DNA from 2 places in the Mycobacterium seoulense genome. Region 2 is predicted to be linked to the other one. Evidence: predicted binding sites of a transcription regulator. Region 2 holds the regulator's gene; the other holds the start of a gene.

Region 1 (14,871 bases), 150 kb from region 2:
GATGCATTGCAAGCAGGGCTATTCCGAGCAGGATCACGCCCATCAGCCCATATACGGCCACGCCGACGAGCCCCTGGCCCAGCTGGCTATAGCTGTTCGCGATGGCGGAGATGATGACGACGGTCAGGGCGATGTACATGGCACCGGCGACGACGACGGCGTTGGGGCGGCGGTCGATGAATACCAGCCGGCGCAGATTGCCCGGGGTCAATACGTCGACCGCGTAGAACCCGACGAGAAGTACTCCCATGCCGACACAGAAGTACAGGATCGTCGCGACTGCGCCTTTCATGACGGGATTGAGATCGACGGTGCCGATCTCGACGGCGAGGTACATGGTTGTCTCCTTTGCGGTTTCTATCGGCTAGACGTCACTTGGTTCCGCCGGGGCCACCCGGGCTGCCTCCGGCGCCGCCCGAGGGGGAGCCGGGGGTGAAGCCGGGACCGAGGAAGATGAAGGCGCCGTGGCTGTACCCGGCGTTCAGGCTTTCCAGGCGGATGCTGCACGGGCGATTGCCGTCGGGGCCGACGATCACGATGTTGTTGCTGTAGCGCAGGTACTCGTTGTCGCCGTTGGCGGCGCGGGCCTGGGGGGCCTGGTACTCGGCGAGCGTGTCGGCCACGTCGTCGGGTGGACCGCTGCATTCGTAGCGCGTGCCGTTCGCGTCGTGGGAGTACGCGTGATAGTGGCCGGCGATGTAGGAGCCGATGTTCTTCTGCAGCAAGATGATTCCGGGAACGAGGCACGCGACGGCGGCCACGGCCAGCGCGCCGGCGATCACGAACAGGCGGTTGCGGCTCACGGCTGCCACCGGCTCGTCGTGTGGACCACCATGCCGCCATTGCCGGCCGGGTACAGGTGCCAGGTCTGCCAGCGCCAGCCGGCGCCGTCGGGTTCGGCGGCCAACGCGGTCAGCGCGGCGTCGTCACCGGGGAAAGAGCCGCCGAGCCAACCCTTTTCCCGCGCGCACCGGTCTCGAAGGTCACGCGCGACGCGGCGGAAGGTCGCCTCGTCGTGCCGATCGATGCGGGATTCCAGCGAATAGCCGCGCGCGGTCGTGCGCTCCGGCAGGTCGACGCCGTGGCCGCGTGCCGTGCACGAGACCTCCTCGGAGAACCGGCCCGCGGCGTGTTCGACCGTCACGACGTGCGACGCGCCGAGGACCCCGAGCAACAGCGCTCCGCCGTCGGGGTGGTGCAGAACGCAGGTCGCCAGCGGGGGCGGTGTGGGCGCGTTGAGCGCGAGTCCGAGGTTTTGCCCGGAAACGTCCGAGGGCGCTACGGCGAGCTGATGAAGCGGCACCGACGCGCTCCTAGGAGGACGAGGGCGGGGGCGCCGGATACACGGTCAGTTCGCCGGTCAGCACGGGCTTGCCGGTCGAAATCTCCCACGGCATGCCCGGCGCCCAACGCTCGAACGAGAGCAGCGCCGACTCGTCGGCGTTGGCGCAGTCGACGAACTCCATCTCGCCGCCCGCCGGCAGGCCCGTGGTGCCCTCGGTGGTGAACGAGGCGCGACCACGTTCGGACTCGTGGAACGTCACCCCGTCGACGACGTACTGGTCACCCGGCTGCAGCTGAACGTCCTTGCGGCTGACCCACATCGCCAGCTCGAGGCGCCCGTCGTCCTCCTCGACACTGAACCAGATCGGCTGGTCACCGCCTTCGAGCAGGTGCTCCCACCACACGAACGGGCCTTCGTGGTACGTCACCGATCCGCGGACCACGTAGTCGACGCCGGCGTAGCTGACGATGGCGCCGGGCCCGAGCTGGCGGGGGCCGAACTCCGGCATCGCGTTGAAGGAGAGGGGATCCTGGCGTCCGCGCGGCGGGCCCGGCTGCTTGGGGCGCCGCAAAGCGATGACGAGCACGACGATGGATGCGATGAACAGCACGATCGCGACAACGACCAGCAGTGATCCCACGCGAACCCTTCCGTTGCCACCTTGCTTGAGCGAACGTCGGCTAAAGCTAACAGCTTTTCGGTGGATTCGGCGCTGTAACCTCCCGACACGAATTGGGCGGCGCCGCCGCGTGTCCTGCGCGGAGCCGTCGGTCGCGGCCGCTAGGGTATCGAACAGCTGTTCTACAGGTGGGAGCGGGCAATGCGGGTGATGGGCGTCGACCCCGGGCTGACCCGATGCGGACTGTCGGTCGTGGAAACCGGGCGCGGGCGCAGCGTGGTCGCGCTGGACGTCGACGTGGTGCGGACCCCGTCGGATGCGCCGCTGGCCAGGAGGTTGCTGGCCATCAGCGACGCCGTCGAGCATTGGCTGGCCACCCATCAGCCGGACGTCGTGGCGATCGAGCGGGTGTTCTCCCAGCTGAACGTGTCGACCGTGATGGGCACCGCGCAGGCCGGCGGAGTCGTCGCGCTGGCGGCGGCCAAGCGCGGCATCGACGTGCACTTCCACACGCCCAGCGAGGTCAAGGCCGCCGTCACCGGCAACGGCGCCGCGGACAAGGCCCAGGTCACCGCGATGGTCGCCAAAATCCTTGCGCTGCAAGCCAAGCCGACGCCGGCCGACGCCGCCGACGCGCTGGCGTTGGCGATCTGTCATTGCTGGAGGGCGCCGATGATGGCCCGGATGGCGGCGGCCGAGGCGCTGGCCGCGCGGCAACGCCAGGCGTATCTGGCCAAGCTGAAGGCCGCCCGGTGATCGCCTCGGTGCGCGGCGAGGTGCTCGAGGTGGCGCTCGATCACGCGGTGATCGAGGCGGCCGGCGTCGGCTACCGGGTGAACGCGACACCGTCGACGTTGGCGACGCTGCGCGCGGGGACCGAGGCCCGGCTGATCACCGCGATGGTGGTCCGCGAGGACTCGATGACGCTCTACGGGTTTCCCGACTCCGACACCCGCGACCTGTTCCTGACGCTGCTGACGGTGTCGGGCGTCGGGCCGCGCCTGGCGATGGCGACGTTGGCGGTGCACGACGCCGCCGCGTTGCGGCAGGTGCTGCACGACGGCGACGTCACCGCGCTGACCCGGGTGCCCGGCATCGGCAAGCGCGGCGCCGAACGGATGGTGCTCGAGCTGCGCGACAAGGTCGGAGCCGGCGCGGCGGGCGCACCGGCCGGCGCGCCGGTGGTGAACGGGCACGCCGTGCGGGGACCGGTGGTGGAGGCCCTGGTCGGCCTGGGCTTCGCGGTCAAGCAGGCCGAAGAGGCCACCGACAAGGTGCTGGCCGGCGAGCCGGACGCAACGACGTCGGGCGCCCTGCGCGCGGCCCTGTCGATGCTGGGTAAGGCACGATGACCGGCGCCGGCGACGACGACTTCGCCGACCGCGAGCTGTCCCCGGCCCTGTCCGTCGGGGAGGGCGACATCGACGTCAGCCTGCGGCCGCGCTCGCTGGGGGAATTCATCGGCCAGCCGCGGGTGCGCGAACAGCTCCAGCTGGTGATCGAGGGGGCCAAGAACCGCGGCGGCACACCGGATCACATCCTGCTGTCGGGTCCGCCCGGGCTGGGCAAGACGTCGCTGGCCATGATCATCGCCGCCGAGCTCGGGTCGTCGTTGCGGGTCACGTCCGGTCCGGCCCTGGAACGCGCCGGGGACCTGGCCGCCATGCTGTCCAACCTGGTCGAGCACGACGTGTTGTTCATCGACGAGATTCACCGCATCGCCCGGCCCGCGGAGGAGATGCTGTACCTGGCCATGGAGGACTTCCGGGTCGACGTGGTGGTCGGCAAGGGTCCCGGCGCGACGTCGATACCGCTGGAGGTGGCGCCCTTCACCCTGGTCGGCGCGACCACGCGGTCCGGCGCGCTGACCGGCCCGCTGCGCGACCGGTTCGGCTTCACCGCGCACATGGACTTCTACGAGCCCGCCGAGCTGGAGCTCGTGCTGGCCCGCTCCGCCGGCATTCTGGGTATCGAGCTGGGCGCGGAGGCGGCCGAAGAGATCGCCCGGCGCTCGCGCGGCACGCCGCGCATCGCCAACCGGCTGCTGCGAAGGGTCCGCGACTTCGCGGAGGTCCGCGCCGACGGGGTGATCACCCGCGACGTGGCCAAGTCGGCGCTGGCGGTCTACGACGTCGACGAACTCGGTCTGGACCGGCTGGACCGGGCGGTGCTGTCGGCGCTGACCCGCAGCTTCGGCGGCGGGCCGGTCGGGGTCTCGACGCTGGCCGTCGCCGTCGGTGAGGAGGCCGCCACCGTCGAGGAGGTGTGCGAGCCGTTCCTGGTCCGCGCCGGGATGGTCGCGCGGACGCCGCGCGGGCGGGTGGCCACCGCGCAGGCGTGGACGCACCTGGGCATGAGCCCCCCGGCGGGGGTCACGGGGCTTGGGCAGGCCGGCCTCTTCGACTAGCCCTCAGCCGGTCGCGACCATTATCAAATCGTGACCTGCCGGGTGAGCAAGTGCCCAAAGGTGCGTCGGCCCCCGGCGCCGGGCCGCTCAAGGCGCCGCCACCAGGGATAACCGAGCGCGGGCCGCGTCGGCCGTGCCCACAGTCCGGTCGCACAGCAAACACCTAGGTGGTCGGCGGCCGGTTATGCGTGGGGCCCGCCGGGTAACCAGGGTCACAGCAGCAATACCTGGTGAAGGAGATTCTCATGAGGACCACGCGCCACGACTACGAACGCCCTCGCGCGCTGTACATGCCACGCACCCGCGGCGCGCTGACCGGGCTACTACTGATTCTTTTGGGGGCCTGGGGCGCATTGGTGCCGTTCTTCGGGCCCAACATCGACTGGGCCTACATGGCCGATCCGGCATGGACGTGGACCACGGCCAAGGGTTGGCTGGAGGTGCTCCCCGGCGCCGCCGCGGCACTGGGCGGCCTGCTGGTGCTTCTCTCCGGTAACCGCGCCAACGCGGTGTTCGGTGGCTGGCTGGCGGTCGTTGCCGGCGCCTGGTTTGTCGTCGGCCGCGCCTTCGCGCCGACACTTGGTATCGGCGACGTCGGCCAACCGATGGCCGCGACGGACTTCAAACGCGCCCTGCTCGAGGTCACGTACTTCACCGGACTCGGCGCGTTGATCGTCTTCCTGGGCGGGGCCGCGGTGGGGCGCCTGGCGGTTCGGCACGCGCGAGACGTCGTGGTGAGGGATCCGGCGGTGGCGGCCGACGCCGTGCCGGCGGGCGAACCGGCCATGTACGACGAGACGCGGGGCGTGCCCGCGGCCCGTACGGACCGGGTGGAAGCCGAGCCCCGCGGGCGCGGCTTGTTCGGCCGTCGCGCCGGCGGCGGCCTGTTCCACCGGCGCCACCACGCCGGTGTGTAGTTGACCAGTCACGCGGCAGGCGCCGGCAGCCTTGGCTGCCGGCGCCTTTTCGCGTTTGGGACGGTCCGGGCAGGCGCAGGTCGGTAAAGTCCACCGGCACACCGAGACACGCGGAGGCCTTGTCGCGCCGCAGGCCTCGACGACGGAGGAGAAGCGATGCTCACAGCCGGGCTGATATTCGCCGCATTGGCGGCGTTACTGCATGTGTACATCTTCGTAATGGAATCGTTGACCTGGACCTCGCCGCGCACCCGGGCCACGTTCGGCACCACGGCGGAGGAGGCCGAGACCACCAAGCTGCTGGCCTTCAACCAAGGCTTCTACAACCTGTTCCTGGCGGTGGTCGGCGGCGTGGGGATCGTTGCGATTGCCTTGCGGCACAACGCCGTTGGCGCGGCACTGATTCTGGCCGGCGTCGGGTCCATGGCCGCGGCCGCGGTGGTGCTGCTGTTGTCGGCGCCGGAGAAGGCGCGGGCCGCGGTGACCCAGGGCGCCTTTCCGGTCATTGCGATCGTGCTGCTGCTCCTCGGGCTTCGGTAGTAACACCGGCCTCACCAGCCCCAATGGCCACGGCCCGGGGTGGTTTTCGGCCGCCGGATGGGTTACGAGTGGAAACCGCCGGGTACCCATGGCGGGCCGGAAACAGGCCCGGTATTCAACGAGGGGATGTCATGAAATACGCAGAAGACGGCCGAACCCGCGGGCTGAGCATGCCGCGTTCGCGTGGCGCGGTCAGCGGATTGCTCCTGGTCATTCTGGGGGCGTGGGGGGCGTTAATACCGTTTGTCGGACCGCGCTTCGATTTCGCCTACACACCCGATCGGGAGTGGGCGTGGAGTTCGGCTCGGGGGTGGCTCGAGGTTCTGCCGGGGGCGGCGACCGTGCTGGGCGGTCTCTTGTTGATCGTCGCCGGGAACCGCGTGGCGGCGATGCTGGGCGGCTGGCTGGCCGTCCTGGCCGGCGCCTGGTTCGTCGTCGGCGGTCAGTTCGCGCCGCTGCTGGGCATCGGCTCCGCCGGTGATCCCGTCGCCGCCACCGAGCGCAAGCGTGCGGTGCTCGAGGTCACCTATTTCTCCGGGCTGGGTGCGCTGATCATCTTCGTCGGCGGTGTGGCGCTGGCGCGGACGGCCGTGCGCCTGGCGCGCGACGTGCAGCCCGCCGCGCCGGGGGCGCCGGGCGCCGAACCGTACCGGGAGTCGGTGTACGAGCCGGCCGAGGTGTCCTCGGGCGCGCTGACCAAGCCGCGTACGGCTTCCGACCCGGAGCCCAAGCGGGGGTGGCGTCGCCAGCGCCCGGCGTCGGGCGCCAACGCCGCGTACCTGCGCTGGCCGCACCCCCAGCAGTAACACGCTCTGACCCAACGGCAATCGCCCAGTCCCCGCGAGGGAGTGGGCGATTGCCGTGTGGCGCTTACAGCAGTCCGAGCAGCTGCAGGTCGGTGACGTACTTGACGATGACCGGCGCCGAGACATGCGGAATGTCTTTGTCCGGGCCGATCTTCGCGTCCTGCACGGCGGCGCGGAAGCGGTCGGTCGGTGCCATCGACCCGTTGATCGGCTTCTCTGGCTCCTGGTAGTTGTGCAGCAGGGGCAGCAGCGAGTACTGGCGTTGCCGCTCGGGCAGGGTCCGCATCGCCTGTTCGAACCGCCGCAGCCAGTCGCCGTAGTCGGCGACGCGCTGGATCCCGTAGCCGGCGTCGACCAGCCAGTCGACGTACTCGTCGAGACCGATGCCGTCGTCGTACGGGTTCATCACGTGGTACGTCTGGAAGCCGTCCCGGCTTGCGACGTGGTCGAGCAGCTGCGTGCCCAGCATGGAGATCGCCGCGGCGACGAACTCGACCGGCAGCCCGTCGTAGTGCGCACGCTGACGGCTGCCCTCGGCGTCCAGCTCGTAGAACGAACCGGGAGCGACACCGGTGGCGACCAGGCTCAGCATCAGCCGGGTGAACATGTCCGGCAGGTTGAGCTGCCCCGCATAGCTGGTGTCGGCCAAGATCATGTCGCAGCGGAACACCGCGACGGGCAGGCCGCAGAGGTCGTGCGCCTCGCGCAGCAACACCTCGCCGGCCCACTTGCTGTTGCCGTAGCCGTTGGCGTAGTTGTCGTTGATCGCCCGGGTCGCGCTGATCTGCCGGATGTCGGCGTCCTCGACGAACTCGCCCGGCTTGATCTGGTCGCCGACGCCGATCGTCGACACGTAGGCGTACGGCTTCAGCTTGGTGGTCAACGCGATCCGGATCAGTTCGGCGGTGCCCAGCGCGTTGGGGCCGAACAGCTCGCTGTACGGCAGCACGTGGTTGACCAGGGCGGCCGGGTCGACGATCAGGTCGACCGTGTCGGCCAGCCGCCGCCAGGTCTGCGGGTCCAGGCCGAGGTTGGCCTCGCCCTTGTCGCCGGCGATGACCTCGAGGTGGTCGGCGGCCAGTTCCCGGTAGTGCGCCACCAACTTCGGGTCGCCGTGGGGAGTGCCGACGCCGAAGGTCTTGTCCAGCCGGGCCCGCGCCTCGTCGTCTGACTTGGCCCGCACCAGGGCGATCACCTTGCCGTCCACCATGTCCATGCGCTCGAGCCATTCCAGCGCCAGATAGCGGCCCAGGAAGCCGGTCGCACCGGTCAGCAGCACCGTCCGGACCTCGGTGGTGGGCCGGGGCAGGCTGGGTGCGGCGGCCAGCGTCTCGGCTTCGAGGAACTTGTCCAGGGTGAGGTCGCCGGCGCGCACCGTGGTGGCGTCGCGACCGTGCACCGCACCATGAACCGAGGCGAAGGTCGGCCGCTTGGTGCCCTGGCGCTCGCCTTCGATGTAGTTGGCGATGGCCTGCAGGTCGCTGGCCGGGCTGACGATCACGCCGACCGGGACGTCGATGTCGAAGATCTCGCGCAGCAGGTTGCCAAAGGTCAACGCCGACAACGAGTCTCCGCCGAGATCGGTGAAGTGCGCGTCGGGGGTCAACTCGGCGCTCGCCGTGCCCAGCATGGCCGCGGCGGCCCGGCTCACGGTCTGCAGCACGGGCGCGCTCGCGCCGTTGCGGCGCAATTCGGCCAACTCGTTGGCCTGTCCCTCGGCCAGCTCGGCGTAGAGCTGTTCGAGCCGCTCGCCATAGTGCTGCTTCAGCTTCGGCCACGCCAGCTTGCGGATGCCGGTCAGCAGACCGTTCTCCAGGCTGAACGGTGTGGTCTCGATGATGAAGTCGCGCGGCACCTCGTAGGACTGCAGGCCCGCCTGACGCGCGACGTTCTGCAGCGAGTCGGCGATCTTGCCCTTGAGCGTGTCGGCGTCCCAGCGCGCCAGGGCCTCGTGGGTGGGCACCACGACGGCCAGCAGGTATGGCTGCGAGCTGTTGCCGTAGACGTAGATCTGGCGGACCAGCGGGCTGTTGCCGAATTCGGCCTCCAGCCTGGCCAGGGTCACGAACTCGCCCTGCGCCAACTTCAGCACGTTGTTGCGGCGGTCGACGTACACCAACTTGTCGGGTGCGACCTCGGCGAACACATCGCCGGTCCGGTAGTAGCGGTCCTCGTCGAACACGTTGGCGGTGGTCTCGGCGCGCTTGTAGTAGCCGGGAAACATGTTCTCGGTCCGCAGCAACAGCTCGCCGCGCGGATACGGCCGGTCCGTGCTGAAGTAGCCCAGGTCCGGCACATCGACGAGCTTGTAGTCGATCACCGGCGGGCGCTGGATTTCGCCGTCGAACAGCACCATCCCGGCCTCGGTCGAGCCGTAGCCGTCCAACAGGTGCATCTCGAGCAGGGACTCGACCCAGGCGCGCAACTCGGGGGAGGTGGGGGCCGAGCCCGTCATCGCGAAGATGAACCGCCCGCCCAGCAGGTACTGCCGCTGCTCGGCGAGCACCTGCGCCTCAACGGTTGCGCGGTCGGCACCCTCGGTCAGCCGCCGCTCGACCTGGCGCTGGAATTCGCCGAACAGGGTCTCCCAGATGCGCGGCACGAAGTTCAGCTCGGTGGGCCGCACCAGCTCGAGGTCTTCCAGCAGCGTCGAGAGGTCGCTCTTGGCCGCGAAGTAGGCGGTGCCGCCGTTGCCCAGCGTGCCGTACAGGATGCCGCGGCCCATGACGTGGCTCATCGGCATGAAGTTGAGGGTGATCGACGCGGGGCTTTCCCCGAACCAGTTCCTGCTGCCCCGGCGCCAGATCTTGGCGACATTGCTCTGGGGGTACATCGCACCCTTGGGCGCGCCGGTGCTGCCGGAGGTGTAGATCAGCAGGGCCAGCGGGTCGGAGTCCTCGCTGGCCGGCAGCGGCCTGTCCGGCAACGCCTTGCCGCGCTCGAGCACCTCGGCCAGCGTCTCCACCGCGACGCCGGCGTCTGCCAGCCGCGTGCGCGCGGTTTCCAGCGCCTCGCGCTCGTCGTCAACCTCGGGGTGGTAGTCGAACGCCACCAGCTTGGCGGGTCGGTGGCCGCTCAGGATCAGCTCCACGGCTTCGGGCAGCTGGTTCGCGCTGGCCGCGATCACGGTGGGCTCGGTCTCGGTGACGATCGGCCGCAGGGAGGTCAGCGACGCGCTGGTCTGCAACGGAACCGACACCGCGCTGATCGTGGCCAGCGCCATGTCGATCGTCGCGTAGTCGACGCTGTTGAAGCCGAGCACACAGACCCGGTCACCGGCGTGCACCTCGCCGTCGGCCCAGGCGCGGCCGAGCGCCGCGACCCGCTCGCCCAGCTGGCGATAGGTGATGGTTTCGAAGCGGGGGAGCAGCTCGAGCCGGGTGCGCCCGGTCGCCGCATCCTCGACGAACTCGACCACCCGATGCGCCAGCGCGGCGCGGTCGGCGTAGCCCTCGAGCACGGTGCGGATGACCTGCGGGAGTCGCACCCCGGGCTTCTCGACGGCGGCCTCGACCGCCGGGTCGGGGCGCGCGGCGGCGAACTGCGGGTCGGTGGCGGTCAGTTCCTCGATACGGCGCTCGAGCCGCTCGTCGCGATCAATGGTCGACATAAACAGTTCCTCGCAATGAAAGATGGTGAGTCATTTCGCGCCAATGCGCTGACGGATAGAACGTTAGCTAAAGTAACGGTATTCCACCATGGCCGCGCCACGGCCGGTGTTGTGAGATTGCCCACGCAGACCGTCGACGCCCCGGGCTAGAGGTCGCCGAGCAGCCCGCCCAACACGTCCAGCCCCTCGCTCAGCAGCTCGTCGCTGATGGTCAGCGGGGGCAGCAGCCGGATGATGTTGCCGAACATGCCGCACGTCAGCACGACGACTCCGGCGGCGTGGGCCGCGGTGGACAGCTTCTGAGTCAGTTCCGCGTCGGGCTCGGCGGTTCCCGACTTCACCAATTCGATGGCGATCATGGCGCCCCGGCCACGCACATCGCCGATCCGGTCATCGCCGGCCTGCAGGCGCAACAGCGGCTCGGTGATCAGCCGTTCCAACCGCTGGGCTCGCTCGATCAGTCCGTCACTTTCGATCGTGGTGATGGTGGCCAGCGCTGCCGCACAAGCGACCGGGTTACCGCCGAATGTGCCGCCCAGGCCGCCGACATGCGAGGCGTCCATGATCTCCGCGCGGCCGGTCACCGCCGAAAGCGGCAGCCCGTCGGCGATGCCCTTGGCCGTGCAGATCAGGTCGGGCTCGATGCCCTCGTGCTCGCAGGCGAACATCGCGCCGGTGCGGGCGAACCCGGTCTGCACCTCATCGGCGATGAACACCACGTCGTTCTTCCGGCACCAGTCGAGCAGGGCGGGCAGGAATCCCTCGGCCGGCACGATGAATCCGCCCTCGCCCGCGATCGGCTCGATGATGACGGCGGCCAGGCTGTCGGCGCCGACCTGGCTCTCGATGACGTCGATCGCGCGGGCGGCGGCCTTCTCCCCGTCGGCGGCCAGCTCCTTGTCCAGCAGGCCGTCCCGGTACGGGTAGGACACCGGGGCCCGGTAGACCTCCGGCGCGAACGGGCCGAAGCCGCTCTTGTACGGCTTGGATTTGGCGGTCAGCGCCATCGCCAGGTTGGTGCGACCGTGGTAGGCGTGGTTGAACGCCACGACGGCGGGCTTGCGGGTGTATGACCGGGCGACTTTGACGGCGTTCTCGACCGCTTCGGCGCCGGAGTTGAACAACACCGAACGCTTCTCGCCGGTGCCCGGCGTGATCCGGTTGAGCTCCTCGGCGACGGCGATGTACTGCTCGTACGGCACGACCATGAAGCAGGTGTGGGTGAACTCGGCGACCTGCGCTCGCACCGCCTCCACCACCCGGGGCGAGGAGTTGCCGACGGTGGTCACCGCGATGCCGGACGCCAGGTCGATGAGCCGGTTGCCGTCGACGTCCTCGATGATGCCGCCGGAGGCGCGGGCCACGAACACCGGCAACGAAACGTTCACCCCGTGCGACACCGCCGCGGCGCGGCGTTTGGTCAGTTCCAGCGAAGCGGGACCGGGGATTTCGGTGACCAGTCGGCGAGTCTGCTCGAGGCCGGCCACGATTCTCTCCTCACCGCGCCGCGGCTGTCACGTCGCCACCCAAGCCTATCCGCCCCGGCGTCCGCGGGCCTCCCGCGCACCGCGGGGCTCGGGAGCGACCTGCAGCAATGGCACACTGGCCGGTACGAGGTGCGCGGCCCGCGGGTCGTCCCGGCGCTAACGCCCTTCGACGCCACTACGAAAGACAGGCCCGTTCATGGAGAGTTTGATCCTGTTCCTGCCCTTCCTGCTCATCATGGGCGGGTTCATGTACTTCGCGTCGCGGCGCCAGAAGCGCGCGATGCAGGCCACCATCGACCTGCACGAGTCGCTGCGGGCCGGCGACCGCGTGCACACCACCTCCGGCCTTCAGGCCACGGTCGTCGCGATCACGGACGACACCGTCGACCTCGAGATCGCGCCGGGCGTGGTGACCACCTGGATGAAGCTGGCCATCCGCGACCGGGTCCTGCCCGAGGACGACGAAGACCTGGCCGACGGCGACGACTCGGACGACGTGGCCGAATTCGACGAGGGCCGGCTGCCCAAGGATTCCTGACGGGAAATCCCAGCCCGGACGCCACGGCGGCGGACCGCTTGCGCAACGGGCGCGCGCACGACACTAGGCTCTGTCCGGGGTAAGAACCGATATTCGAGGAGATTGAAGGAACGTGGCATCGTCTTCGGCGCCGGTGCACCCTGCCCGCTATCTGTCGGTCTTCTTGCTGCTGCTCGTCGGCGTCTACCTGCTGGTGTTCCTGACCGGGGACAAGCACGCCGCCCCCAAGCTCGGCATCGACCTGCAGGGCGGCACCCGCGTCACGCTGACGGCGCGCACCCCGGACGGGTCGCGCCCCAGCCGCGACGCGCTGGCCCAGGCGCAGCAGATCATCAGCGCGCGGGTCAACGGGCTGGGCGTCTCCGGTTCCGAGGTCGTGGTCGACGGCGACAACCTGGTCATCACCGTCCCCGGCAACGACGGCAACGAGGCCCGCAACCTGGGCCAGACCGCCCGGCTGTACATCCGCCCGGTGCTCAACTCGATGCCGGCGCAGGCGGTCCAGCCCAAGCCCGCCCCGCCGGCTCAGGCGCCGCCCCCGGGCCCGGCGCCCTCCGGTCAGCCGGCGCCCGGTCAGGCGCCGCCCCCGGGCCAGGCGCCCCCGCCGGCCGGCCAGCCCGCGCCGGCCCAGCCCGCGCCGCCGGGCGGTCGACCGCCGGCCCAGCCGCGGCCGTATCCGCAGGACCCGCCGCCGCCACCGCCGAGCCCCGCGCCGCCCCCGGCGCCCGCGGGCAACGCGCCGCCGGCCGACGTGCCCCCGGCCGAGCAGCCGGCACCGGCCGACCCGCGCAAGGAACTCGCCGAGCGCATCGCCGACGAGAAGAAGTGGCGGCAGAGCACCCGTCAGGGCGTGCAGTTCCTGGCGTTGCAGTTCCAGGCCACCCGCTGCGACAAAGAAGACATCCTGGCCGGCAACGACGACCCGAAGCTGCCGCTGGTGACGTGTTCGACCGACCACAAGGTGGCCTACCTGCTGGCGCCCTCGATCATCAGCGGCGACCAGATCCAGGACGCCACCTCGGGCATGAACCAGCGCGGCATCGGTTACGTCGTCGACGTGCAGTTCAAGCCGGCGGCGGCGAACACCTGGGCGGACTTCACCGCCGCCCACATCGGCACCCAGACCGCCTTCACGCTGGACTCCCAGGTGGTCAGCGCCCCGATGATCCAGGAGGCCATCCCCGGCGGCCGGACCCAGATCACCGGCGGTGACCCGCCGTTCACCGCCGCGACCGCCAAGCAGCTGGCCAACGTCCTGAAATACGGCTCGTTGCCGCTGTCATTCGAATCCTCGGAGGCCCAAACCGTCTCGGCCACACTGGGATTGACCTCGCTGCGGGCGGGGCTGATCGCCGGTGCGATCGGTTTGGTGTTGGTGTTGCTGTACTCGCTGCTGTATTACCGGGTGTTGGGCCTGCTCACCGCGCTGTCGCTAACGGCTTCCGGCGCAATGATCTTCGCGATATTGGTGATCCTGGGCCGGCAGATCAACTACACCCTGGACCTCGCGGGCATCGCGGGTCTGATCATCGGCATCGGCACCACCGCGGACTCGTTCGTGGTGTTCTTCGAGCGCATCAAAGACGAGATCCGAGAAGGCCGATCGTTTCGATCGGCGGTGCCCCGCGGCTGGGTGCGGGCCCGCAAGACGATCGTGTCGGGCAATGCCGTCACCTTCCTGGCCGCCGCGGTGCTGTACGCGCTGGCGATCGGCCAGGTGCGGGGATTCGCCTTCACGCTGGGCCTCACCACGATCCTCGACGTCGTGGTGGTGTTCCTGGTGACCTGGCCGCTGGTCTACCTGGCGTCCAAGTCGCCGACGTTGGCCAAACCCGCCTACAACGGCCTGGGCGCGGTACAGCAGGTCGCCCGCGAGCGCCGGGCGTCCGCGCAAGTCAAGACGGGACGGGGATAGCGCGATGGCCTCCAAAGGCAAGGCCCAAACCGACGCGGCCGAGATCACCGAAGCCGGCGCGGTGGAGCCGGCTGCTGAGACCGGCGCCGCGCAGCCGCACCACAGCTTCCTCGCGCGCCTCTACACCGGCACCGGCGCGTTCGAGGTGATCGGCCGGCGTCGCCTCTGGTACGGGATCAGCGGGGCGATCGTCGCGGTCGCCCTGGTCAGCATCGTCTTGCGGGGCTTCACCTTCGGGATCGATTTCAACGGCGGCACCACGGTGTCGATGCCCACCGCCGGCTCGTCGGGCACCGTCACGACGGCCACCGTGTCCGACGTCTTCCGGAAGGCGATCGGCCGCGACCCGGAGTCGGTGGTGATCGTCGGCAACGGCGCCTCGGCCACGGTGCAGATCCGCTCGGAAACGCTGTCCAACGACCAGACATCCAAGCTGCGCAACGCCCTGTTCGATGCCTTCCAGCCCAAGGGCGCGGACGGCAAGCCCAGCAAGCAGGCGATCAGCGACGCGGCGGTGTCGGAGACCTGGGGTGACCAGATCACCGACAAGGCGCTGATCGCGCTGGTGGTGTTCTTGGCGTTGGTCAGCCTGTACATCACCGTGCGGTACGAGCGGTACATGGCCGTCTCCGCGCTGACGACCATGGTGTTCGACCTGACGGTGACCGCGGGGGTGTACTCGCTGGTCGGTTTCGAGGTCACCCCGGCCACCGTCATCGGCCTGCTGACGATCCTCGGTTTCTCCCT
Region 2 (14,871 bases):
TCCGCTGCTGGTGCCCGAGCTCGCCGGAGCGGCCGCCGCGGAGGTGACCGACCTGGCCGCCGCGGTGCTGGCGGCGGCCGTCTTGTTGCCCTCGCGCTGGACCGTCATCGGGACCGCCGGGCGCGACGACGCGTTCGGCCCCGGCGCGGCCGGCAGTTTCGCGGGCTTCGGCGCGGACGTACGGGTCGGGCTTTCCCCGCGGGCCGACGTCGGGGCGCCGGCCGACCTGCCCGTGTGCGCGTTGCTGGCCGCGTGGGTCCGGGGCGAAGTCCGGCCGGACGCCACCGCGCAGGCGCGGGTCTACGCCGCCGACCACGACGCCGAGACGGCGCTGGCCCGCGGCAGGCGCTTGCGCGCCGAGATCGACCGGTCCCCCGAGCCGATCGGGGTCCTGGTCGTGGCCGACGGCGCGAACACCCTGACACCGGCCGCCCCCGGCGGATACGACCCGGGCAACGCCGACGCGCAGCTGGCCCTCGACGACGCGCTGGCCACCGGTGACGTCTCGGCCCTGACGCGGCTGTCGCCGCAGATCCTGGGCCGGGTCGCCTTTCAGGTGCTGGCCGGCCTGGCCGAACCCGGCCCGCGATCGGCCAAGGAGCTATACCGCGGTGCCCCCTACGGCGTGGGCTACTTCGCCGGTGCCTGGCAGCTCTGAGGTGGCCGTGCGACCGCTGGCGATCATCGGCCCCACCGGAACCGGCAAGTCGCAGCTGGCGCTCGACGTCGCCGAACGGGTCGAGGGCGGCGCCGAGATCGTCAACGCCGACGCGATGCAGCTCTATCGGGGAATGGACATCGGCACCGCCAAACTGCCCGTCGACCAACGCCGCGGCATCCCGCATCACCAGCTCGACGTCCTGGACGTCACCGAGACCGCAACGGTCGCCCGCTACCAGGCCGCCGCCGCCGTGGACGTCGAGGCCATCGCCGCCCGCGGCGCCGTGCCCGTCATCGTGGGCGGCTCCATGCTCTACATCCAGTCCCTGCTCGACGACTGGTCGTTCCCCGCCACCGATCCCGCCGTGCGGGCACGCTGGGAACAGCGGCTGGCCGAGGTGGGGGTCGGCGGCCTGCACGCCGAGTTGGCCCGTCGCGACCCCGCCGCGGCCGCGGCCATCCTGCCCACCGACGCGCGGCGCACCGTCCGGGCGCTCGAGGTGGTCGAGCTGACCGGGCAGCCGTTCGCCGCGTCCGCACCCCGCATCGGCGCGCCGAGGTGGGACACCGCCATCGTCGGCTTGGATTGTGAGACAACGCTTCTCGACGAACGGCTGGCCCGCCGCACCGACGCGATGTTCGACCACGGCCTGGTCGACGAGGTGAGTGCACTGCTCGACAAGGGCCTGCGCGACGGTGTCACCGCGTCGCGCGCCCTGGGCTACGCGCAGGTGATCGAGGCGCTGGACGCCGGGGGCGGCGCCGATCGGCTGCGCGACGCGCGGGAACAGACGTACGTGGGCACCCGACGCTATGTGCGCCGCCAGCGGTCGTGGTTCCGCCGCGACCACCGGGTCCGCTGGCTGGACGCGGGCGACGCCGCCCGGCTCGTCGACGAAGCCCTGCGGGCCTGGCGCCACGTATCCTGAGCGGGTGCAATTCGCCAAGGGCCACGGCACCGAGAACGACTTCGTGCTGCTCCCGGACGCGCAGGCCACGCTCGACCTCACCGCGGCCCGGGTGGCGGCGCTGTGTGACCGGCGGCGCGGGCTGGGCGCCGACGGGGTGCTGCGCGTGACCACCGCCGGTGCCGCCCTGTCGGCCGGCGTGCTCGACCGGCTGCCGGACGGCGTGGCATCGGCCGACTGGTACATGGACTACCGCAACGCCGACGGCTCGCTCGCCCAGATGTGCGGCAACGGCGTCCGGGTGTTCGCGCACTACCTGCGGGCCAGCGGGTTGGAGGCCCGCGACGAATTCGTGGTCGGGTCGCTCGCCGGCCCCCGGCCGGTCACCGTGCACCGCGCCGATGCGGTCCGCGCCGACATCAGCGTCGAGATGGGCAAGGCCAACACGCTCGGCCCGGGTAGCGCGCTCGTCGGCGGCCGTCGGTTCACCGGCCTGGCGGTCGACGTGGGCAACCCCCACCTGGCGTGCGTGGATCCGGACCTGACCGCCGAGGAGCTGGCGACGCTGGACGTGGCGGCGCCGGTCGCATTCGACCACGCCCAGTTCCCGGACGGCGTCAACGTCGAAGTCCTGACGGCACCGGCCGACGGCGCGGTGCGGATGCGGGTGCACGAGCGGGGCGTGGGCGAAACGCGCTCATGCGGCACCGGCACGGTCGCGGCCACCGTGGCCGCCCTGGCCGCCGCCGGCGCGGCCACCGGCACCCTGACGGTGCGGGTCCCCGGCGGCGACGTCGTCGTCACCATCACCGACGCCACCAGCTACCTGCGGGGTCCCTCGGTACTGGTGGCGCACGGCGAGGTCAGCGAGGAATGGTGGAACGCGCAGGAGCGTTAATTCAAGTGCACGACGCCGATCCGCCGTGCATCATCGTGTATTGCCTATGACACAACCTGAATTCGAACATCACGCTCCCGCGGAGCCAAGCACCGGCGAACTCGCCCTGGAGGAACGGTCTGCGCTGCGCCGCGTCGCCGGTCTGTCCACCGAGCTCACCGACGTCTCCGAGGTCGAGTACCGCCAGCTCCGGCTGGAACGCGTCGTGCTGGTCGGCGTGTGGACCGACGGCACCGCCGCCGACAGCGAGGCCAGCATGGCCGAGCTGGCCGCCCTCGCGGAGACCGCCGGCTCCCAGGTGCTCGAAGGGCTCATCCAGCGCCGCGACAAGCCCGACCCGTCCACCTACATCGGCTCGGGCAAGGCGCAGGAGCTCCGCGAGGTGGTGCTGGCGACCGGCGCCGACACGGTGATCTGCGACGGTGAACTGTCCCCGGCGCAGCTGACCGCGCTGGAGAAGGCGGTGAAGGTCAAGGTCATCGACCGCACCGCGCTGATCCTCGACATCTTCGCCCAGCACGCCACCAGCCGGGAGGGCAAGGCGCAGGTATCGCTGGCCCAGATGGAGTACATGCTGCCGCGGCTGCGCGGCTGGGGTGAGTCGATGTCCCGGCAGGCCGGTGGCCGCGCCGGCGGCAGCGGGGGAGGCGTGGGCCTGCGCGGTCCGGGTGAAACCAAGATCGAGACCGACCGCCGCCGCATCCGCGAACGCATGGCCAAGCTGCGCCGCGAGATCAAGGACATGAAGCAGGTCCGCGACACCCAGCGCAGCCGCCGCCTACAGAGCGACATGCCGTCGGTCGCCATCGTCGGCTACACCAATGCCGGCAAGTCGAGCCTGCTCAACGCGCTGACCGGGGCGGGGGTCCTGGTGCAGGACGCGCTGTTCGCCACGCTGGAGCCCACCACCCGCCGCGCCGAGTTCCTTGACGGTCGCCCTTTGGTGCTCACCGACACCGTCGGATTCGTCCGCCACCTGCCCACCCAGCTGGTCGAGGCGTTCCGCTCCACGCTCGAGGAGGTCGTCGACGCCGACCTGTTGCTGCATGTGGTCGACGGCTCCGACGCCAACCCGGTGGCCCAGATCAATGCGGTGCGCGAAGTGATCTCCGAGGTCATCGCCGACCATCACGGCGACCCGCCCCCCGAGCTGCTGGTGGTGAACAAGGTCGACGCCGCCAGCGGCCTCACCCTGGCCAAGCTTCGGCACGCGCTGCCCGGCGCGGTGTTCGTCTCGGCACGCACGGGCGAGGGCATCGACGCGCTTCGGCGCCGGATGGGGGAGCTCGCCGTTCCCACCGACACGGCCGTGGACGTGGTGATTCCGTACCACCGCGGCGACCTGGTGGCCCGGCTGCACGCCGACGGGCGCGTGCAGCAGCAGGAGCACCACCCCGACGGCACCCGGATCAAGGCCCGGGTCCCGGTGGCGCTGGCCGGGCGCCTGCAAGAGTTCGCCGCCCGCTGATCTCCGCGGCGCCCCTACCCCGCCGTCTGCCGACCAACCGTCTGGTTGGTATATGTTGGGCGACAGAGTTCCCAGTCGCCGGAGGTCATCCACATGGGCAGTGCCGTCAAGTACCAGCGCACGCTTTTCGAGCCGGAGCACGAGCTGTTCCGCGAGTCCTACCGGGCCTTCCTCGATCGTCATGTCGCGCCCCACCACGACGAGTGGGAGAAGGCCAAGATCGTCGACCGGGGCGTGTGGCTCGAAGCCGGCAAGCAGGGCTTCCTCGGCATGGCGGTGCCCGAGGAATACGGCGGCGGCGGCAACCCCGACTTCCGGTACAACACGATCATCACCGAGGAGACCACCGCCGGTCGCTACAGCGGCATCGGCTTCGGCCTGCACAACGACATCGTGGCGCCGTACCTGCTGGCCCTGGCGACCGAGGAGCAGAAGCAGCGCTGGCTGCCGAAGTTCTGCACCGGCGAGCTCATCACCGCGATCGCGATGACCGAACCCGGAACCGGCAGCGACCTGCAGGGCATCAAGACCCGCGCGGTCAAGCAGGGTGACCACTACGTGCTCAACGGCGCAAAGACGTTCATCACCAACGGAATCAACGCCGACTTGGTGATCGTGGTCGCGCAGACCGATCCCGACAAAGGGGCGCAGGGCTTTTCATTGATCGTCGTCGAACGCGGCATGGAGGGCTTCGAACGCGGCCGCCACTTGGACAAGATCGGGCTGGACGCACAGGACACCGCCGAGTTGTCGTTCACCGACGTCAAGGTGCCCGCCGAAAACCTGCTGGGGCAGGAGGGCATGGGGTTCATCTACCTGATGCAGAACCTGCCGCAGGAACGGATCTCGATCGCCATCATGGCGGCCGCGGCGATGGAGCACGTGCTCGAGCAGACGCTGCAATACACCAAGGAGCGCAAGGCATTTAACAAGCCGATCGGCAGCTTCCAGAACAGCCGCTTCGTGCTTGCCGAGCTGGCGACCGAGGCCACCGTGGTGCGCATGATGGTCGACGAGTTCATCCGGCTGCACCTGGACAAGAAGCTGACCGCCGAACAAGCGGCGATGGCCAAGTGGTACTCCACCGAAAAGCAGGTACACCTGATCGACCGGTGCCTGCAGCTGCACGGCGGTTACGGCTACATGCGCGAATACCCCGTTGCCCGTGCCTATCTGGACGCGCGGGTGCAGACCATCTACGGCGGCACCACCGAGATCATGAAAGAGATCATCGGCCGCAGCCTGGGGGTCTAGCCCTAACACCGTTGGTCGGCAACGCCATCGGCCGGCCAATTCGCAACGGTTACGGCAAACCGGATCGGTGCCCGCGACGCGGCCCGTTTTCCCGGGTAGATCGTGGCAAAGTTAATGGCCTCACGTACCGTCGGCACATGTGTTTCGGGTACGTCGCCCGGGTAATGACAGACCGTCGAGCCGAAAAGCACGACGCCGCGGGGCACCTGGTGAAGTTCGGTGCCGCCCGCGGGCGCCCGATCGTCACGCAGGACGGCGGCCGTTCCTTATTGCACACGCGGTGGTCGGCCGCGGATTACGGCGCGATTTCCCGATCATCGGGCGAGCGACGGCGGGGTTGGCCGCGATTTGAGCGTGGCTCGGCATCATTTCGACATCGGCGTGGTATCCGTTTTTGTAATATTCGTGATCTGACTTCGCATTTTTCGTTGGCTGGAGCAAAGTTATGCGAGCCCGGCAAAAATGCGGTTCGGAACGGGGTTGTTTCCCCGCGGTCGTACCGCGGCTCGCTCGCCGGCTGTGCAGGCGCGGGCGTAGCCGCTGATAGGGGAATAGCCGTCGGCTGGGAGGCTTGGTGAACGGGCAGAGAGGTCACATGCGCAGGCTGGTCGGGAGCGCGCTGGTCAGCTTGACCGCCGCAGCAATTGCCGCCGCCTTGCTGGCGCCCCCCGCGGCGGCGTCGCCCATCGGCGACGCCGAGGCGGCCATGATGGCGGCGTGGGAGAAGGCCGGCGGTGACGGTTCGCCTCTGGGCGCCCGCAAGGGCGACGTGTACCCGGCCGGCGACGGTTTCGCGCTCGACTTCGACGGCGGCAAGATGTTCTTCACCCCGGCGACCGGTGCCAAATTCGTCTACGGGCCCATCCTGGACAAATACGAGATGCTGGGCGGCCCCGCCGGCAGCGATCTGGGGTTCCCGGCCATCAACGAAGTGCCCGGCCTGGCCGGACCCGACAGCCGGGTGGCCACCTTCTCGGCGAGCGACAAGCCGGTGATCTTCTGGACGCCCGACCACGGGGCGTTCGTCGTGCGCGGCGCGATCAACGCCGCCTGGGACAAGCTCGGCAGTTCGGGCGGCGTGCTCGGGGTCCCGGTCGGCGACGAAACGTACAACGGCGAGGTCTCCGCCCAGAAGTTCAGCGGCGGTCAGGTCTCGTGGAACAGGCAGACGAAGCAGTTCACCACCGAGCCCCCGGCTTTGGCCGACCAACTGAAGGGCCTGCAGGTCGCGATCGACCCCACCGCGGCCATCAACATGGCGTGGCGAGCGGCCGGCGGCCCCAATGGGCCGTTGGGGGTCAAGAAGGGCGCGCAATATCCGATCGGCGGCGACGGGATCGCCCAGGACTTCGCCAACGGAAAGGTGTACTTCAGCCCGGCCACCGGCGCCAACGCCGTCGAAAGCAACATCCTGGCCAAGTACGAGTCGCTGGGCGGACCCGCCGGCAGCGACCTGGGTTTCCCCACCGCCACCGAGTCCGACGGCGGCATCCCGTCCAGCCGCGTCGTCACCTTCTCCGGCGCCGACAAGCCGGTGATCTTCTGGACTTCGGAGCACGGCGCGTTCGTGGTGCGCGGGGCCATGAAGGCGGCGTGGGACAAGCTCCGCGGGCCGGCCGGCAAGCTGGGCGCTCCCGTCGGCGACCAGGCCGTCGACGGCGACGTCGTCTCCCAGCAGTTCGCCGGCGGCAAGATCTCCTGGAACCGGGCGAAGAACACGTTCAGCACGGAGCCGGCCAACCTCGCGCCGCTGCTCTCCGGCCTGCAGGTGTCGGGCCAGAACCAGCCGAGCAATTCGGCGACGCCCGCCCATCCCAAGAAGTTCACGTGGCAGTCGTGGTGGCTGCTGGCCGTCATTCCGGTGGTCGTGCTGATCGTCCTGGCGGGGCTGCTGGCCTTCGGATGGCGTCGGCGTCGTGCCGCGCAGGAGGGTGCCGGCTACGAGCCGCACCCCGACCTCGCCGGCGGCTACGACGCCGTGGGCGACCAGCATTGGGGGCACGAGGACGTCACCACCGAACAGTTCGGCCACCAGCCGGGAGCCCCCGAAGCCGAGGCCGCCGGGCGGGTCAGCTGGCGGCGCGGCGGCGCGGACGAGGGTCCATTCGCGGGCGAGCAGGAGGACCCCGACGCGGTGGACACCGACTCCTTCTCCGTCGTCACGCCTGCGGACCTGTCGGAGGCCGGCTACCCCGAAACCGAAGCCGAATACGGCGAAGCCGAATACGGCGAAGCCGAATACGCCGAACCTGAACGCGGCGAAGCCGAATACGGCGAGTCCGAATACGCCGATGCGAATTACGCCGACGCCGACTATGCCGGCGCCGAGTACGCCGGCGATGAGCATGAGCCCGCCTACCGCGACACCGACCACGCCGACGACGAATACCTGGAGGCCGAGGAAGTCGCGGTGCCGCACGCGCCCGCGGACGCCGGATTCGACGGCGGTGCAGCCGATGCCGCCCCACCCGAGGCCGAGTACCCGGACGTCGCGGTACCGCACGTCCCCGCGGACATTGCCGAGGCCGAGGCCGCCGCTCCGGAGGCCGTCGCGCCGGCGGTCGTCGCATCCGAGCAGCGCGGCGGGCGGCACGCGGCCGCGGACGACGAAGACAGCGCGGGGGCCGGCCCGGCCGGGCGCCCGACCATCCACCTGCCGCTCGACGATCCCTACCAGGCGCCCGACGGATACCCGATCAAGGCGAGCGCCCGCTTCGGGCTGTACTACACGCCGGGCAGCGAGCTCTATCACGACACGCTCGCCGAAATCTGGCTGTCCAGTGAGGAAGTGGCGCAGGCCAACGGCTTCGTCAAGGCGGACTGAGCCGGGCGGAACCGCGCGACGGGGCTAGACCTTGCGGATCACCGTGACGACCTTGCCGAGCACGGTCGCGTCATTGCCGGGAATGGGGTCGAACGCGGGGTTGTGCGGCATCAGCCACACCTGACCGCCCGCCCGCTTGAACGTCTTCACGGTGGCTTCCCCGTCGATCATGGCCGCGACGATGTCGCCGTTGTCGGCGACGTTCTGCTGTCGCACCACCACCCAGTCGCCGTCGCAGATCGCCGCCTCGACCATGGAGTCGCCGACGACTTTGAGCAGGAACAGCGTGCCCTCGCCGACCAGCTCGCGCGGCAGCGGGAAAACGTCCTCGACGGCTTCCTCGGCGAGGATGGGGCCGCCGGCCGCGATGCGCCCCAGGACCGGGACGAATATCGGCTCCGGCAGGGCGTCCGACCCGGCGACATCGGTGGCCGGCGCCGCCGCGCCGTCATCGGCGCCGCGGACGTCGACCGCCCGTGGGCGGTTCGGGTCGCGACGCAGGTATCCCTTGCGTTCCAGCGTGCGCAGTTGATGAGCCACCGACGATGTCGACGTCAGGCCCACCGCGTCGCCGATCTCCCGGATGCTCGGCGGGTAGCCACGGCTGGTGACCGACGCGCGAATGACGTTCAAGATGGTGCGTTGCCGTTCGGTCAGTGATGAATCGACGGCGTGCAGTCGACCGCCCGCGCCGGCCGATGAGGTGTCGTTGCTGTCGCTCATGGCACTGAATGTAGCCCCACAGCGCCCAAGAATCAAACATGTGTTCGACTAGCGTGTCGCGGTGGCGGACGGGGGATGGAATCGCCCATCGACATCGTTAATCACAAAGGTGTAACTCTTCGGTGGATCGGGTATTTCAGCCGCATGTCAGCTCTGGCGGCCACGGACTTGTCGGTGGCGTGGTCTAGCGTTCGACTCGTGCGACACGCTTCGCTCACATGTTCGGATATCGAACACACGAGCGATACAGTCGAACAGCTGAGCGAATTTAGTTGACCGGAGGAACGCAGATGACAACCATCCACACGCTGGCGCCGCGCGCCGGCAGCCCCCGGCGTCCGGTCAACGGACCGGTCCAGGGCCTTGGCTACGGCCGGGACGTGCTGGCCCGCTCGCGCCGCCCCGTCCCCTCACGACCGGCCGGCGCGCCCATGCGCTACCACCGCACCGGCGTCGCGATGTCGGCCGCGCCCCACCGCAAGCGCCCCGTCACGGTGGCCACCACCGTCTGGCTGGCGCTGGCCGCCGGTGCGATCACCCTGTGGCTGGGCCTCGTCGGCAACGTCGGTCAGGTGCTCAACGGCGACTCCGGGAGTTCGGCCGCGCACGTGCCCGACCGGCTGGCCGTCGTGCGGGTCGAGGCGGGGGAGTCGCTGCAGGACGTCGCGCACCGGGTGGCGCCCGACGCGCCGGCCCGCCAGGTGGCCGACCGGATCCGCGAGCTCAACGACATGAACTCGCCGAGTGTGCTCGCCGGTCAGACCCTGATCGCCCCGGTCGGCTGACGACCGCCGTGCCGGACCGCTTACCGGCCGCGTATGCGCGGGCGGGTAACCGCACGGGTACGCTCGAAGTGCTGCGGTACCTGGTAGTCGGCACAGCGAAGGAGCGGTCATGCATTGCCCGTTCTGCCGTCATCCCGATTCCCGGGTGATCGACTCGAGGGAAACCGATGAGGGGCAGGCCATCCGGCGCCGCCGATCGTGCCCCGAGTGCGGACGGCGTTTCACCACCGTGGAGACCGCGGTGCTGGCCGTGGTCAAACGCAGCGGAGTCACCGAACCCTTCAGCAGGGAAAAGGTCATCAGCGGTGTCCGCCGGGCCTGCCAGGGCCGACAGGTGGACGACGATGCGCTGAACCTGCTCGCCCAACAGGTCGAGGACACCGTGCGCGCCGCGGGGTCCCCGGAGGTCGCGAGCCACGAGGTCGGCCTGGCCATCCTCGGTCCGCTGCGCGACCTCGACGAGGTGGCCTACCTGCGGTTCGCGTCGGTGTATCGCTCGTTCGAGTCCGCGGACGATTTCGAGCGCGAGATTCAGGCGTTGCGCGAACACCGCCAGGTCACCACCCCGAGCTGACGGCCCGGCCCACACCGTTCGGGCCTAGGCTCGTTTTCATGCCTATCGACTTGCATCCCGATCTCGCGGCCCTGGCACCACTCCTCGGGACCTGGGCCGGCCGGGGGTCGGGCGAGTACCCGACGATCCAGCCCTTCGACTATCTGGAAGAAGTGGTCTTCTCCCACGTCGGCAAGCCGTTTCTGGCGTACGCGCAAAAGACCAAGGCGCCGGCCGACGGCAAGCCGTTGCACGCAGAGACCGGGTACCTGCGCGTGCCGCAGCCCGGTCACGTCGAACTGGTCCTGGCCCATCCGAGCGGCATCACCGAGATCGAGGTGGGCACGTACTCGGTCACCGGCGCCCTGATCGAAATCGAGCTGTCCACAACCGAGGTCGGGCTGACCCCGACCGCCAAAGAGGTGACCGCGCTGGGCCGTTCATTCCGCATCGACGGCGACGAGCTCTCGTATTCGGTGCGGATGGGTGCGGTCGGGCAGCCGGTGCAGCACCACCTCGCCGCGGTGCTGCACCGGCAGGGCTGAGCCCGCGCGGGGGCGGCCGGCCCCGGGGTCAGTTCAGATGCCGCACACCGTCATTGACGACGCGCCCCGCCACCCCCACCCAGCCCTCCGCGTTCCAGGTGGTCTCGATGATCGATCCCTTGCCCTGGGTGACGTGGAGGTCGCGGCTGAGGTAGTCGGTGATGCGCATCGCGGCCGAGCCGGTCGCCTCGTCTTCCCGCACTCCGAGATTGGCGGCGAACATGCGGGTGCGCAGCGATCCGGCGGCCTGGTCGGTCCAGGCCCACAGGTAGTGCGCCGTGTCGTCGGGAAAGTCTCCCGGGTCGGCGGCGAGAAGCTCGTCGGCCGAAGCGAATTCGTGGAGGCCGACCTCGGGCGCCCACTCCGAGCGCGCGCTGATGCCGGTGCGCTCGGCGGCGTAGCTCACCTGCACGAGCCCGGCCGACACCTGCAGCGTGTTGATGGGCGTCCCGTTCTCCCGCAGCCACCACGCCGCGCCGACGGTGGGGTGTCCGGCGAACGCGATCTGGATCAGTGGGGTGTAGATGCTGGCGTGCGCCGTGGTTGACCCGGGGGCGGGAACGTCGACGAAAACCGTTTCGCTGTAGCCCAATTGCGTGGCCAGCCGTTGCCGGTCGGCGGGTCCGACCTGGCGGGCATCCACGACGCCGAGCGGATTGCCGAAATTCCCGTCCGGATCGGTGAACACCCGCAACACGGTGACGTCGATATCCATGGCCCGACTGTACGGCCCCGGCCGCGCCGGCACCGACCAAGGTGGTTCAGGTCGCGCTGCGTTCGTCGGAATCCATGGCGTTCAGCACGGCGACGCGGGTGGGGGCCGGCCCGGTGACGGCCTTCTCGCCGCCGCCGGTGCGCAACAACGCGCGCAGGGCGGCCTGATCGTATTCGGCGGGCGCGGTGCTGTCGATGAAGCGCTCGACCACGTCGATGAAGCGGGCCGGGTCGTCGTGGAAGGGGAAGTGGCCGGAGCCTTCGAAAATCTCCAGGCGGGAGCCGGGCATGGCGGCGTGGGCCATCCGCGCATGCCCTACCGGGACGACCGAGTCCTTGGCGCCCCAGACGATCTGCACGGGGATGGCCTCGGTCAAATAGCAGCGGTCCAGCATGGTGACGATCTGCCCGCGCCAGTCCACCACCGCCCGCAACGTGCGGCTGAAGGCGGCCGAGGCCGTCGGCTCCGGCAGGTCGTCGAGGATGCGCAGCATGTTGGGCAGGTCGCGGCCCAACCCCGTGCTGCCCAGCATCGTGCCCAGCACCCGCCCGAAGATCTGGACGGCCGGCAGCACCAGGGGCAGTCGCAGCAACGCGAGGGCCTCACTGCCCATCGGCAACGAGGCCCACCGCAACACGAAGTTCACGTCCTTGGTGACGCCCCCGGCGCCGACCAGGATCAGCCGCTCCACCAAATGCGGGAACTGGTAAGCGAATTGCATGGCGACCCCGCCGCCCAGCGAGTGCCCCACGATGGTCACCCGCTCGATGTCGAGGACGCTGAGCAGGTCGCGCATCCCGTTGGCGTAGGCGGCGACCGAGTAGTCGGCGCGCGGTTTGTCCGATCGTCCGTGGCCCAGCAGGTCGGGGGCGATGACGGTGAACCGCTGGGCGAGCTTGGCCTGCACGGTATTCCACGTCGTCGAGTTGTCACCGATGCCGTGTACCAGCAGGATCGCCGGCCCGTCACCGGCGATGCGGTAGGCCCGCTGGTAGCCATGAATGGTGCGGAACTCCAGCCGCGGGGCGGCGACCTCACGCACCGGGCGGAGAGTGCTCTTGCGCTTCCGCTCGCTCATGTCGCCAACCTTGGTCTCGGGCCGCGATGAGGCCGGGTGGAAAGGTCAGACCTGGTCGTCGTCGTCCCGCTTTTTCTCCGCCTGCTGGGCGAGGAATCGCTCGAACTCTGCGCCAAGCTCGTCGCCGCTAGGCAGGTCCTCGTCCCGAGTTAGTAACGACCTGTTCTCCTGAGCGTCGATGAAGGCATCGTACTGGCGCTCGAGCGCGGTCACCACTTGAGCAACCTCCGCGCTCGCCTCGACCTGCTCGTCGATCTTGGCCCGGATCACCGCCGCCGCTTCGGTCAACGCCGTCAGCGGCAACTCGAGCGACGCGATCTTGGCCACCTGCTCGAGCAGGGCCTCGGCGGCGGCCGGGTAGTCGGTCTGCGTCAGGTAGTGGGGGACATGCACGGTGTAGCCGACGACCTCGTGACCGTGCTGGGCCATCCGGTACTCCAGCAGATTGGACGCGCTGGCCGGGACCTGGATCTCGGAGATCCAGGGCGTGAACTCGGCGATCAGCTCGGCGTTGTTGGAGTGCGCCGTCATCGTGATGGGCCGCGTGTGCGGGACCGCCATCGGGACGGTGCCCAGGCCGATGGTCTGCCGCACGCCCAGACGCTCGGCCAGCAGGCGCACCGCGGTGATGAAGCGCTCCCACTTCAAATCCGGCTCCATGCCGGCGAGCAACAGAAACGGGGTTCCGATGGTGTCGCGCAACGCGTACAAGCTCAGTTCCGGCTCGTCATAGTTGGTGAAGTGATCGGTCTTGAACGTCATCAGCGGCCGCCGCGACCGGTAGTCCAGCAATTCGTCGATGGCGAAGGACGCGACCAGCTCGGTGTCCAGAGCCGCCTTCAGATGCGAAGAGGCCAGCCGGATCGCGTGACCGGCGTCGGAGAAACCCTCCAACGCGTGCACCAGCACCGGGCCTCGGCCATCCGACGTCGACAGCTGCGGCGCCGGCAGCTCGAGTTCGTACATGCCGGCCTGTCCCGGTTGGTAGTCCGGCTCCTGCGGGTCGTGTGCCATCGCCGATCGCCTCCTCTCGGGGGTTTCTCCAGGGTGCCCTACCAGTGTCCCCCGAATCAGTGGGCATCAATATCAAACAGCAATGTGAAGTTCGCGTTTAATCCAGGAGAGAACACGTCGGGGGTGGGCCAGTGCGAGTTGCCGGCAGGTCGGGCGAGGCGCGACGCGTTGAAGTCGGCCCGCCGCGCGGGTGTCAGGCATGATGAACGCGATGCGCGTACCGACCGTGATGCTGTGCCTGGTGGTCGCCGTGGCGACGTCAGTGACGTCATGCAAGCGGCCGCCGGGCGATCGTGCGGTGGCCCCGCCGGCGCCCCCGCCGCGGAGCAGCGCGCCCGTGCAACGGCTCGGTCAGCCCCAGCAAAAGGCGGTGGCGGGGCCGGTGGACCCCGACAAGCGCGTGGGCGCCATCTTCATCGACGGCGGGCCGCTGCACGTGTGCACGGGCTCGGTGGTGCATTCGACGGGCGGCAACCTCATGATGACCGCGGCGCACTGCCTGGCCGGGGCGTCCAAGATCACCTTCGTGCCCGGCTTCGCCGGCGACGCGCCGCCCGGCCCCGCCGACGTGTGGAAGGCCGACGCCGTCTACCTCGACCCCCGCTGGACCGCCAGCAAGGATCCCAACGCGGACTATGCGATCGCACGGCTGAGCAACGACGCCGGCGGTTCGGTCGAGTCGCGCGCCGGCCTGGCGCTGACCCTGGGCACCACCCCGCCGCCCGGCAGCCACGTCACCGTGATGGGGTATCCGGCCGGCGTCGGCGGCACACCCATCGGGTGTCAGGCCAGCACGTCGCTGACCGAGGCCGGGTTCCCGTCGTTCCCGTGCGAGGGGCTGGTGGACGGCACCAGCGGCGCGCCCTGGGTCAGCGGTACCACGCTCACCGGGGTGATCGGCGGTTTCGAGCGCGGTGGGTGCGCCGCGAACGTGTCGTATTCGGCCCCGTTCGACGCGCAGACGGCGCAGCTGCTGGCCCGCGCGGACGCCGGCGGTCCCGGCGACCCGATTCCGGGCGAACTCGACGACAGCTGTTAGCGGCGGAACTGGTTGAGCGCGCGCACCTTGTTCATCACGTCGAGCGCCGCCACCTTGTAGGCCTCGGAAAAAGTGGGGTAGTTGAACACCGCGTCCACCAGGTATTCGACCGTGCCGCCGCAGCCCATGACGGCCTGCCCGATGTGCACCATCTCGGTGGCGCTGGTGCCGAAGATGTGCACGCCCAGCAGCTTGAGATCCTCGGTGGACACCAGCAGCTTGAGCATCCCGTAGGAGTCGCCGGCGATCTGGCCGCGGGCCAGTTCCCGGTACCTGGCCACCCCCACCTCGTAGGGGATGGCGTTCTTGGTCAGCTCGACCTCGGTGGCCCCCACATAGGAGACCTCGGGAATGGAGTAGATGCCGATCGGCTGTAGCTCGGTGATGCCGTCGGTCGGCTCCCCGAA

The links. The regulator LexA, encoded in region 2, represses DNA repair genes until DNA is damaged. The targets are predictions, from matches to a motif close to CGAACANNTGTTCG.
Region 1: a site for LexA is predicted at 2,075-2,088, ahead of ruvC (crossover junction endodeoxyribonuclease RuvC). Genes of this name have one in related genera too.

What each region holds. Positions count from the first base shown of each region.
Region 1 covers NZ_AP022582.1:752,810-767,680, forward strand. The annotation lists gene G6N37_RS03805 (DUF350 domain-containing protein) at 1-337, opposite strand, end outside; gene G6N37_RS03810 (DUF4247 domain-containing protein) at 372-803, opposite strand; gene G6N37_RS03815 (DUF2617 family protein) at 800-1,303, opposite strand; gene G6N37_RS03820 (DUF4178 domain-containing protein) at 1,314-1,925, opposite strand; gene ruvC (crossover junction endodeoxyribonuclease RuvC) at 2,106-2,660, shown strand; gene ruvA (Holliday junction branch migration protein RuvA) at 2,657-3,256, shown strand; gene ruvB (Holliday junction branch migration DNA helicase RuvB) at 3,253-4,311, shown strand; gene G6N37_RS03840 (hypothetical protein) at 4,557-5,228, shown strand; gene G6N37_RS03845 (DUF1304 domain-containing protein) at 5,385-5,768, shown strand; gene G6N37_RS03850 (hypothetical protein) at 5,900-6,574, shown strand; gene car (carboxylic acid reductase) at 6,639-10,184, opposite strand; gene gabT (4-aminobutyrate--2-oxoglutarate transaminase) at 10,331-11,671, opposite strand; gene yajC (preprotein translocase subunit YajC) at 11,868-12,209, shown strand; gene secD (protein translocase subunit SecD) at 12,322-14,124, shown strand; gene secF (protein translocase subunit SecF) at 14,129-14,871, shown strand, end outside.
Region 2 covers NZ_AP022582.1:602,777-617,647, forward strand. The annotation lists gene G6N37_RS02990 (class III extradiol ring-cleavage dioxygenase family protein) at 1-658, shown strand, start outside; gene miaA (tRNA (adenosine(37)-N6)-dimethylallyltransferase MiaA) at 666-1,589, shown strand; gene dapF (diaminopimelate epimerase) at 1,594-2,466, shown strand; gene hflX (GTPase HflX) at 2,513-3,934, shown strand; gene G6N37_RS03010 (acyl-CoA dehydrogenase family protein) at 4,028-5,188, shown strand; gene G6N37_RS03015 (LGFP repeat-containing protein) at 5,763-8,012, shown strand; gene lexA (transcriptional repressor LexA) at 8,037-8,735, opposite strand; gene G6N37_RS03025 (LysM peptidoglycan-binding domain-containing protein) at 9,026-9,520, shown strand; gene nrdR (transcriptional regulator NrdR) at 9,630-10,094, shown strand; gene G6N37_RS03035 (peroxynitrite isomerase) at 10,133-10,618, shown strand; gene G6N37_RS03040 (PhzF family phenazine biosynthesis protein) at 10,647-11,333, opposite strand; gene G6N37_RS03045 (alpha/beta fold hydrolase) at 11,380-12,411, opposite strand; gene G6N37_RS03050 (proteasome assembly chaperone family protein) at 12,457-13,425, opposite strand; gene G6N37_RS03055 (trypsin-like serine peptidase) at 13,625-14,464, shown strand; gene sthA (Si-specific NAD(P)(+) transhydrogenase) at 14,461-14,871, opposite strand, start outside.